Regions from separate parts of the Streptomyces sp. NPDC001781 genome, predicted to be linked through region 2. Evidence: riboswitches for the same ligand, from Rfam matches in the RefSeq annotation. Region 2 holds a riboswitch; the other holds the start of a gene.
What was found. Region 2 has a riboswitch for cobalamin ahead of ACWCV3_RS28160 (ribonucleoside-diphosphate reductase subunit alpha). Riboswitches for the same ligand answer to the same signal wherever they lie in the genome.

Region 1: another riboswitch for cobalamin. It lies ahead of ACWCV3_RS18935 (cobalamin biosynthesis protein); the one in region 2 lies ahead of ACWCV3_RS28160 (ribonucleoside-diphosphate reductase subunit alpha).

Annotation. Positions count from the first base shown of each region.
Region 1 is NZ_JBSFFI010000019.1:66,346-71,161, forward strand. It holds gene ACWCV3_RS18930 (cobyric acid synthase) at 1-1,336, opposite strand, end outside; gene ACWCV3_RS18935 (cobalamin biosynthesis protein) at 1,333-2,274, opposite strand; cobalamin riboswitch at 2,374-2,512, opposite strand; gene ACWCV3_RS18940 (hypothetical protein) at 2,712-2,933, opposite strand; gene ACWCV3_RS18945 (anion permease) at 2,961-4,217, opposite strand; gene ACWCV3_RS18950 (GH25 family lysozyme) at 4,359-4,816, opposite strand, start outside.
Region 2 is NZ_JBSFFI010000055.1:3,324-8,139, reverse strand. It holds gene ACWCV3_RS28160 (ribonucleoside-diphosphate reductase subunit alpha) at 1-2,319, opposite strand, end outside; cobalamin riboswitch at 2,445-2,570, opposite strand; gene ACWCV3_RS28155 (GNAT family N-acetyltransferase) at 2,983-3,504, opposite strand; gene mctP (monocarboxylate uptake permease MctP) at 3,574-4,816, opposite strand, start outside.

The DNA.
Region 1 (4,816 bases), on a different contig from region 2:
CGGCGGCGGCCGCGACCTCGCGCAGGAAGGCGCGCCGGAAGCCGTCCGACTCCAGCGAGCCGTGCCAGTGGGTGCCCCAGACCTGACCGGTGCGGCAGCCGTCCAGGAAGGGTGTCCCGCCCAGCACCTCGGCGACCCCGTGATGGATCTCGTACCCCTCGACGGGCTCCCCGAGGGCCTCCCCGACGGGCCGGGCGAGGGTCTTCTCCGGGTGGAAGCGCACCCGCGCGGGGAGCAGGCCGAGCCCCGGCACGCTTCCGGCGCGCGACTCGACGTCGTCCTCGATGTGCTCGCCGAGCACCTGGAAGCCGCCGCAGATCCCGAGTACCGGACGCCCCTCGGCGGCCCGGCGCGCGAGCGCGTCCGCGAGACCCCGCTCGCGCAGCCACTGAAGCGCCCGTACGGTCCCGCGCGTTCCCGGCACCACCACGAGGTCGGCGTCGGCCAGTTCCTCCGGCCGGTCCACGAAGCGGACCACCACGCCGGGTTCGGCGGCGAGGGCGTCCACGTCGGTGAAGTTGGACATCAGCGGGACGGCGCACACGGCGACCCGCAGCACGTCCTCCCCGTGCGGGGGAGCGAGGGCCGACTCCCGTACGGTCCCGCGCAGGGACACCCTGAGCCCGTCCTCCTCGTCGATGCCGAGCCCGTGCCGGAACGGCAGCACCCCGTAGGTGTGCCGTCCGGTGAGGTCGCGCAGCATGCCCAGGCCCGGCTCCAGCAGCGTCACGTCGCCCCGGAACTTGTTCACCAGGAACCCGGCCACCAGTGCCTGGTCCTCGGGGGAGAGCAGGGCCACGGTGCCGAAGAAGGAGGCGAAGACGCCGCCCCGGTCGATGTCGCCGACCACGAGGACGGGCAGCCCGGCGCCCCGCGCGACGCCCATGTTGACGATGTCGGTGCGCCGCAGGTTGATCTCGGCGGGCGAACCCGCGCCCTCACAGATCACCGCGTCGTACGTGCCCCGCAGCTCCTCGAGGCACTCCAGCACCGTGCCCAGCAGGGCCTGCTGACGCCCGCCGTGGTAGCCGCGCGCGCTCAGCTCGCCCACCGGCCTGCCCAGCAGCACCACCTGGCTGCTGCGCTCGCCGCCGGGCTTGAGCAGCACCGGGTTCATCAGCGCGGTCGGCTCCACGCGGCACGCCTGTGCCTGCATGGCCTGCGCCCGCCCGATCTCCGCGCCCTCACGGGTAACGAACGAGTTGAGGGACATGTTCTGCCCCTTGAACGGCGCCACCTTGACGCCCTGCCGGACCAGCCACCGGCAGATCCCGGCCGTCACGACGCTCTTTCCCGCGTCGGACGTCGTCCCCGCCACCAGCAGACCACCGCTCACCTGCCCCGCCCCCTTCCGATGAGGCGCCCGGCGACGGTGACGCCGAGCGCGAGCAGACCGACCCGGCGGGAGAGCCGTACGGCCCGCCCGATGTCGGCGACCCCGACCGGCCGCCCGGTGCCGTTGAGCACGGGCCGGTGCTCGGTCCGGCCGCCGTAGGAGAGGGTGCCGCCCAGCCGGACGCCGAGCGCGCCCGCGAACGAGGCCTCCACCGGGCCCGCGTTGGGGCTCGGATGCCGGTGCGCGTCCGAGCGCCAGGCCCGTACCGCCCCGCGCGGGTCGTCCCCGGCGAGCACGGCGAGTACGGCGGTGAGCCGGGCGCCGGGCCAGCCGGCCACGTCGTCCAGCCGGGCGGAGGCCCAGCCGAAGCGGCGCAGCCGGGGCGACTTGTGCCCGACCATCGCGTCCAGCGTGTTCACGGCCCGGAAGCCCAGCAGACCCGGCACCCCGGCCACCGCACCCCACACCAGGGCGCCCACCACCGCGTCGGAGGTGTTCTCCGCGACGGACTCCACCACGGCGCGCGCGACCGCGTCGGCGTCCAGCGCCTGGGGGTCCCGGCCGCACAGGTGCGGCAGCCGGGCACGCGCGGCCGCCAGGTCGCCGCGCTCCAGGGCGCTGCCGACGGCGCCCGCCTCACGGGCGAGCGAAGTGCCGCCGACGACGGCCCAGGTGGCGGTGGCCGTCAGCGCGGCGGACGCGGTGAAGGAGGAGCGTACGGCGTGTGCCGCCACCACGCCGAGCGCGGTGGCGCCTCCCGCGCACACCAGGGTGTGCAGCGCGCCCCAGCCGCGGTGGTCGTGCCACAGCGCGCGCTCCAGCCGCCCGGCGGCCCGCCCGAAGGCGGCGACGGGGTGCATGTGCGGGGGATCGCCCAGGAGGAGATCACCGAGGAGGCCTGCGGCGGCACCGTACGCGTACGAGCGATCGGCGCCCATCGGCTAACTCGCCGTGGGCTTGCCGGTGTTCCTTGAGCGGGTTCTCGGGCGGCGGCCGGGCATCACGGTAGTCCTCACTCAGGGTGTCCACGCCCTGGTTCGACGAGACCGGCGACGAGAGTTCCTGGCTCCCGGGGACTTCTCCCCGGTGACAGTGGCGGGACCGCGCCGGATTCACACCGGCTTCCTCTGCTGTCGCCGTACATGGCCCGCGAAGTCCACCACGTGCCCGGAAGGGCCGTCAACCTGCCTGTGACCTGCGGGAGAAGAGTGTGTGGAGCCCCACACGGGCACCGATGGGAACAGCACAGGGGCCCCCGCGCGGCAGATGCCGTGCGGGGGCCCCTCCGGAAACGGGTGCTGTGGCGTCTCTCCTCCGGATCAGGCCGGGTGAGGGAGCGGACCCCGTGAGCCCGGCGTGATCCGAACCAGAGGCCCTAGGCGACGATCAGGTAGAAGCCGTAGGCCACCGCCGCCGCGCAGGCGGCGAAGCAGGCGTAGGCGCCGGTCACCGCGAGCGGGGCGGAGCCGCCGGCCGCCACCGCGCGCTCGCGGCGGGCCAGCCCGCTGATGCCCAGGGTGAACAGGCCCACCAGGGCCACCGTGACCACGAGGCTGACGCCGAAGACGGAGCCGAGGGCCGCCCAGTCGATCTTCATGGGGATGTTCCTCCAGTTGCCGGGTGGTCAGACCCGGGCCGACGGCGCGGTGGTGGCGGGAGTGGGCGCGGACTCGGCGCCGGCGGCCGGGATGCCGGCCGCCGGGTCGTCCGCGACGATGCCCACGGGGGGCGGGGTGACCATGGCCATCGCGGTGGTCACCACGCCGGCCGGCTCGGTGTACTCCTCGGCGACGTGCGTGTGGTCGATGACCTCGCGGCGGGAGATCTTCCAGATGGCGAAGCTGGAGCCGATCAGGAAGACCGCGACGAGCCCGGTGCCCCAGTCGCCCAGGCCGGTCACGGCCTCGGCGCCCGCGCCGACCAGCGCGGCGGCCGGCAGGGTCAGCGCCCAGGCGACGAACATCCGGCTCGCGGTGGACCAGCGGACCACCCCGCCCTTGCGGCCCAGGCCCGCGCCCATCACCGAGCCGGAGACGACATGGGTGGTGGAGAGGGAGAAGCCGAGGTGGGAGGAGGCCAGGATCGCGGTCGCGGCGCTGGTCTGCGCGGCGAAGCCCTGACGGGGCTCCAGGTCGGTCAGGCCCTTGCCCATGGTGCGGATGATGCGCCAGCCGCCGATGTAGGTGCCGAGCGCGATGGCCAGACCGGCGGAGAGGATCACCCAGGTGGGAGGGTTGGAACCGGGGGAGAGGGCGCCGCCAGCGATGAGCGCGAGCGTGATGATGCCCATGGTCTTCTGCGCGTCGTTGGTGCCGTGCGCCAGGGAGACCAGGCCGGCCGAGGCGATCTGGCCGGCGCGGTAGCCCTTGCGGGTCGCGGCGGCACTGTCGCCGTCCCGGCCGATGCCGTAGGAGAGGCGGGTGGCGGCCATCGTGGCGAGGCCCGCCACGATCGGCGCCGCCACCGCCGGGAGCAGCACCTTGGTGACCAGCACGTCGCCGTGGACGGCGCCGAAGCCGGCCGAGGCGACGGTGGCACCGACGAGGCCGCCCATCAGGGCGTGCGAGGAGCTGGAGGGCAGGCCCACCAGCCAGGTCAGCAGGTTCCAGAGGATCGCGCCGGTCAGGGCCGCGAAGATGACCTCGGGGCGGATGCCGGTCTCGTCGACGAGCCCCTTGGAGATCGTGTTGGCGACCTCCACCGAGAGGAAAGCGCCCACCAGGTTGAGCACGGCGGACATGGCCACCGCGACCTTGGGCTTGAGAGCACCGGTCGAGATGGTGGTGGCCATCGCGTTGGCGGTGTCGTGGAAACCGTTCGTGAAATCGAACGCGAGTGCGGTTATCACCACTATCGCGAGGATCAGCGAGAAGCTTTCCATTTACCCAGGCAATCGTTCGAAGTCGTTGGCTGGATGAACGTAGGGAACCTGGGTGAACGGAAGGTGAACTGGGACGGGCGCCTTGGTGCCGGAAGCGGCGCCCCGGGTTCCGGGTGCTGCCGGCGGCCTCGTGGGGGCCGGTCAGCGCCCGCGCGCGAAGGCCCGCAGCCGGGTCGGGGAGCCGCCGAAGAGATCCTGGTCACCCGGCAGCCTGCCCTTGGTGCCGTGCTGCCAGAACGTCCAGTAGCGCCAGCCGCCCGGCAGCCTGCCCGGGCCCGAGGAGCCGTGGCCCGCGATCCACAGCGGGTGGTCGGCGGAGAAGGCGCGGCTGTCTCCGGTGCAGGCGGCCCACCAGTTGGCGGTGGTGTAGATGACCGGACGGCGGCCGGTCTCCCGGCGCACCTCGTCGCTGAAGGACCTGATCCAGCGCACCATCCGCGTCCGGCTCAGCCCGTAGCACTTGTGGTGCCTGCCGTACGGGTTGTACTCGATGTCCAGTGCGGGAGGCAGCGTCACCCCGTCCGCCCGCCAGCCGCCGCCGTGCCGGACGAAGTACGCGGCCTGCGCGGCGCCGGAGGAACGGTTCGGCAGGGCGAAGT
Region 2 (4,816 bases):
CGCCTGCTGGACGGGGATGGTCTTGGTCTCCTGGGCGCGGCCGGCCGCACGGGCGATCCGGGTCGCCGGGCGCGAACGCAGGTAGTACGTGGTCTTCAGACCCGACTTCCACGCGTAGGAGTACATCGAGGAGAGCTTGCCGATGGTCGGCGTCTCCAGGAACAGGTTCAGCGACTGCGCCTGGTCGAGGAACGGGGTGCGGGCGGCGGCCATGTCGATCAGACCGCGCTGCGGGATCTCCCACGCCGTGCGGTACAGCTTGCGCACGTCCTCGGGAATCCAGGCGAAGCCCTGCACCGAGCCGTTGGCCTCGCGCAGCTCCTCGCGGGTGCGGGCGTCCCACACGCCGAGGTTCTTCAGCTCCTGCACGAGGTACGCGTTGACCTGGAGGAACTCGCCCGACAGCGTCTCGCGCTTGAACAGGTTGGACACCTGCGGCTCGATGCACTCGTACACGCCCGCGATGGAGGCGATGGTGGCCGTCGGCGCGATCGCCAGCAGCAGCGAGTTGCGCATGCCGACCTCGGCGATCCGGGAGCGCAGCGCGGCCCAGCGCTCCGGCCAGGTCAGCTCGACACCGTAGTGGTCGGGGTGCAGCACGCCCCGCGCGGTACGGGTCTGCTCCCAGGCGGGGAGCGGGCCGTTGCGCTCGGCGAGGTCGGCGGACGCCTCGTAGGAGGCCAGCATGATGCGCTCGGCGATCCGCGTGGACAGCGCCTTCGCCTCGGGGGAGTCGAAGGGGATGCGCAGCTTGAAGAAGACGTCCTGGAGGCCCATCGCGCCGAGGCCCACCGGGCGCCACTTGGCGTTGGAGCGGCCCGCCTGCTCGGTCGGGTAGAAGTTGATGTCCACGACCCGGTCGAGGAAGGTCACGGCGGTGCGGACGGTCTCGTCCAGCCGCTCCCAGTCCAGGTCGCCGTCCGCCACGAAGGCGCCCAGGTTCACCGAGCCGAGGTTGCAGACCGCGGTCTCCCCGTCGTCGGTGACCTCCAGGATCTCCGTGCACAGGTTGGAGGAGTGGACCACGTTGCCCGGCAGCGCCGTCTGGTTGGCGGTGCGGTTGGCGGCGTCCTTGAAGGTCATCCACCCGTTGCCGGTCTGCGCGAGGGTGCGCATCATGCGGCCGTACAGCTCGCGGGCCGGCATGGACTTCTTCGCCAGGCCCGCCTCCTCGGCCTTGCGGTAGGCCGCGTCGAACTCCGGGCCCCACAGGTCGACCAGCCCGGGCACGTCCGCCGGGGAGAACAGCGACCAGGACTCGTCGGCGTTGACCCGGCGCATGAACTCGTCCGGGATCCAGTGCGCGAGGTTCAGGTTGTGCGTACGGCGCGCGTCCTCGCCGGTGTTGTCGCGCAGCTCCAGGAATTCCTCGATGTCGGAGTGCCAGGTCTCCAGGTACACCGCCGCCGCGCCCTTGCGCCGTCCGCCCTGGTTCACCGCGGCCACCGAGGCGTCCAGCGTCTTCAGGAACGGCACGATGCCGTTGGAGTGCCCGTTGGTGCCCCGGATCAGCGAACCCCGGCTGCGGATACGGGAGTAGGACAGGCCGATGCCGCCGGCGTGCTTGGAGAGGCGGGCGACCTGGTGGTAGCGGTCGTAGATCGAGTCCAGCTCGTCCAGCGGGGAGTCCAGCAGGTAGCAGGACGACATCTGGGGGTGCCGGGTACCGGAGTTGAACAGGGTGGGGGAGGAGGGCAGGTAGTCCAGGCGGCTCATCAGACCGTAGAGCGCGGCCACTTCGTCCACGGCGGGGGCGCCGTCGTTCTCGGCCAGGCCGCTCGCCACGCGCAGCATGAAGTGCTGGGGGGTCTCGATCACCCTGCGGGTGATGGGGTGGCGCAGCAGGTAGCGGCTGTACAGGGTGCGCAGGCCGAAGTAGCCGAAGCGGTCGTCGGCGCCGGTGTCGATGAGGGCGTCCAGCCGGGCGGCGTGCAGCGCCACGAAGCCGGCGGTGCGGTCGGCGACCAGGCCCTCGCGATGCCCCACGGTCACCGACTCGGTGAAGCACGTCACGCCCTGCGAGGCGGCCTCGGCGCGGATGGAGAGCGTGAGCAGCCGGGCGGCCAGCCGGGAGTACGCGGGGTCCTCCGAGATCAGACCGGCGGCGGCCTCGGTGGCCAGCTCGCGCAGCTCCGCCTCGTCGGCGCGTGCCGAGCGGCCGCGCAGCGCGGCGGCCGCGACCCGGCCGGGGTCCGCGTCGGGGAGGTCGGCGGTCAGCTCGGTCAGGGTCCGCAGCAGCGCGGCACCGGGACCGTCGTTCTCCACAGGGGCCTCGGTCGCCGGGGTGGCTGAAGCCGGATCGGCAGGCGCGATGGTCACGTGGGGCTCTCCCTCGCTGGGCACGGGGCCTGGCGGAGGGTAGGAGGGGGCCACGAGCGCACACGGCGTCGCGTCCACCGGCCCACTCCACGAGGCCCGGACGTCTTCGAGCACCCGGACCGGACGGCCGGGCGCCGCTGTCGGCAGGTCCTCGGACTGACGCTGGCATGCACGAAGCACGCGAGTACACCGTTGCGGGACAGTTCCGGATTCGCACCGGATTCCCCTGCGGCGACAGCGAGCATGAGCATACATCTAGTGCCGCCCTGTCACGTCACCCCCAGATGTTGTGTCTGTTGTGTGTCGCGGCGGCTTCAGAGGGTGTTCTCTTGAGGTGATCGCTTCCGGTTCGGAATATGGCCCTGCCGCCGGATTCATCGCCTGATCGAGCGGTCCGCTGCGAACGCGTGATCGTGTGCCGCGTCTGTGTCCACGATTGCCGATCGTGAAGCTCGTGACGTGGGTTCGACCTCTGCCGACGCCAGGGCGGGCGCGGGCACTCGAGCTGACCTCGCGCGCCTGCGACGAGGCTGCGACATGGTGCGGCCTCGAAGCGTTCGACAAGGGCGCGCAGCGCGGTCAGCGGCCCCGGTTCCACCCCCGGAAGCAGGACGCGAACGGCGGTGTCGCCGCCAGTGACACCCGTTGTGCAAACGCGCCGCCTCAGCGGCGCGTGGTCGACAGGGTCAACTCGTAGGTGAGCAGACCGAGGTCCAGGACGCCCGGCAGGGGATTCCAGTCGCGGTGCGGGGTGCGGTGGAAACCGAGGCGTTCGTAGACGCGGTGGGCGGCGTGCATCGAGGACTGGGTGGAGAGGACGAGGCCGTGACAGCCCGCCAGGGCCCGTGCCCGGTCCACGCAGGTCCGTACGAGGGCCTCCCCGGCTCCCTGGCCCCGGCCGGTCCGGGCGACCGCCAGCATCCGGATCTCGGCCTCGCCCGGGCCCGCGATGTCGGCCATGGGGCCGCCGGCCGGGACGAAGGTGACCCCGCCCAGCAGGACGCCGCCGCGCACGGCCACCAGGATCTCCGCGTGCGCCGCCCGCCGAGCCACGTCCCGCAGCTCGCCCAGATACGCGTCGTCCTCCCCGAAGTCCAGCAGTCCGTCCTGGAGGTACGCCTGCGCGGTGATCTCGCCCAGGGCGGTGTACTCGGCCGGAGCGGCGGGTCTGACGACGAGGTCCATGCCCGGCAGTATGCACGACTGAGGGCCGCCGCAGCTCTGGCATCACGGCGGCCCTTGGGGCGGTGACTTCTAGTGGCTGGTGCCCGCTGTCGCCGGGGGGAGTTCGACCTCCACGCCGGGGTCGCCGGCGTCGGCCGTGTAGTCGGCCGGGGTGGTCTCGTCGACGCCGTCGGGGGCCTTGAGGGCCTTGAGGACGAAGGTGAGGACCACGGTGACGACGACGTTCAGGACGAAGGCCGTCAGGCCGATGTAGCCGATCTCGCCGATGCCGGGGATCTCCTTGGCGGAGCCGCCGAAGTGCTTCTGGGTGGGGGAGGCGACGCCGTAGGCGGCGAAGGTGCCGTAGACCATGCCGACCGCCCAGCCGGCCAGCAGGGCCCAGCGGTGGAACCAGCGGGTGAACAGGCCGCCGACCAGGGCGGGGAAGGTCTGGAGGATCCAGATGCCGCCCAGGAGCTGGAAGTTGATGGCCACGGTCTTGTCCATGGTGAGGACGAAGACCAGCGCGCCCACCTTCACCAGCAGCGAGACCAGCTTGGAGACCCGGGTCTCCTGCTCGGGCGTCGCGTCCGGCTTGATGAAGTCCTTGTAGATGTTGCGGGTGAACAGGTTCGCGGCCGCGATCGACATGATCGCCGCCGGGACGAGGGCGCCGATGCCGATCGCCGCGAAGGCCACGCCCGCGAACCAGTCGGGGAACATGTCCTCGAACAACTGCGGGATGGCGAGCTGTCCGTTGGTCACCTTCACCCCGGCCGCGATCGCCATGAAGCCCAGCAGCGCCAGCAGACCCAGCATCAGGGAGTACAGGGGCAGGATCGTGGTGTTGCGCCGGATGACCTCGCGGCTCTTGGAGGACAGCGTCGCGGTGATCGAGTGCGGGTACATGAAGAGCGCGAGCGCCGATCCCAACGCGAGCGTGGCGTAGGTCCACTGGCCCGCCGGGGCCGGGACCAGTCCGCCCGCCCCGGCGGCGGTGTACTTCTCGCCCGCCTTGGCGAAGATCTCGTCGAACCCGCCCAGCTTGATCGGGATGTAGATGATCGCCACCGCGATGACGATGTAGATCAGCGTGTCCTTCACGAACGCGATCATCGCGGGCGCCCGCAGACCCGAGGAGTACGTGTAGGCCGCCAGCACACCGAACGCGATCAGCAGCGGCAGGTCCTTCACGAACCAGTTGGTGTCCTCACCGCCGCCCACCCCCATCACGTCCAGCACCGCCTGGATGCCGACCAGCTGGAGCGCGATGTACGGCATGGTCGCCAGGATGCCGGTGACCGCCACCGCCAGCGAGAGACCCTTGGAGCCG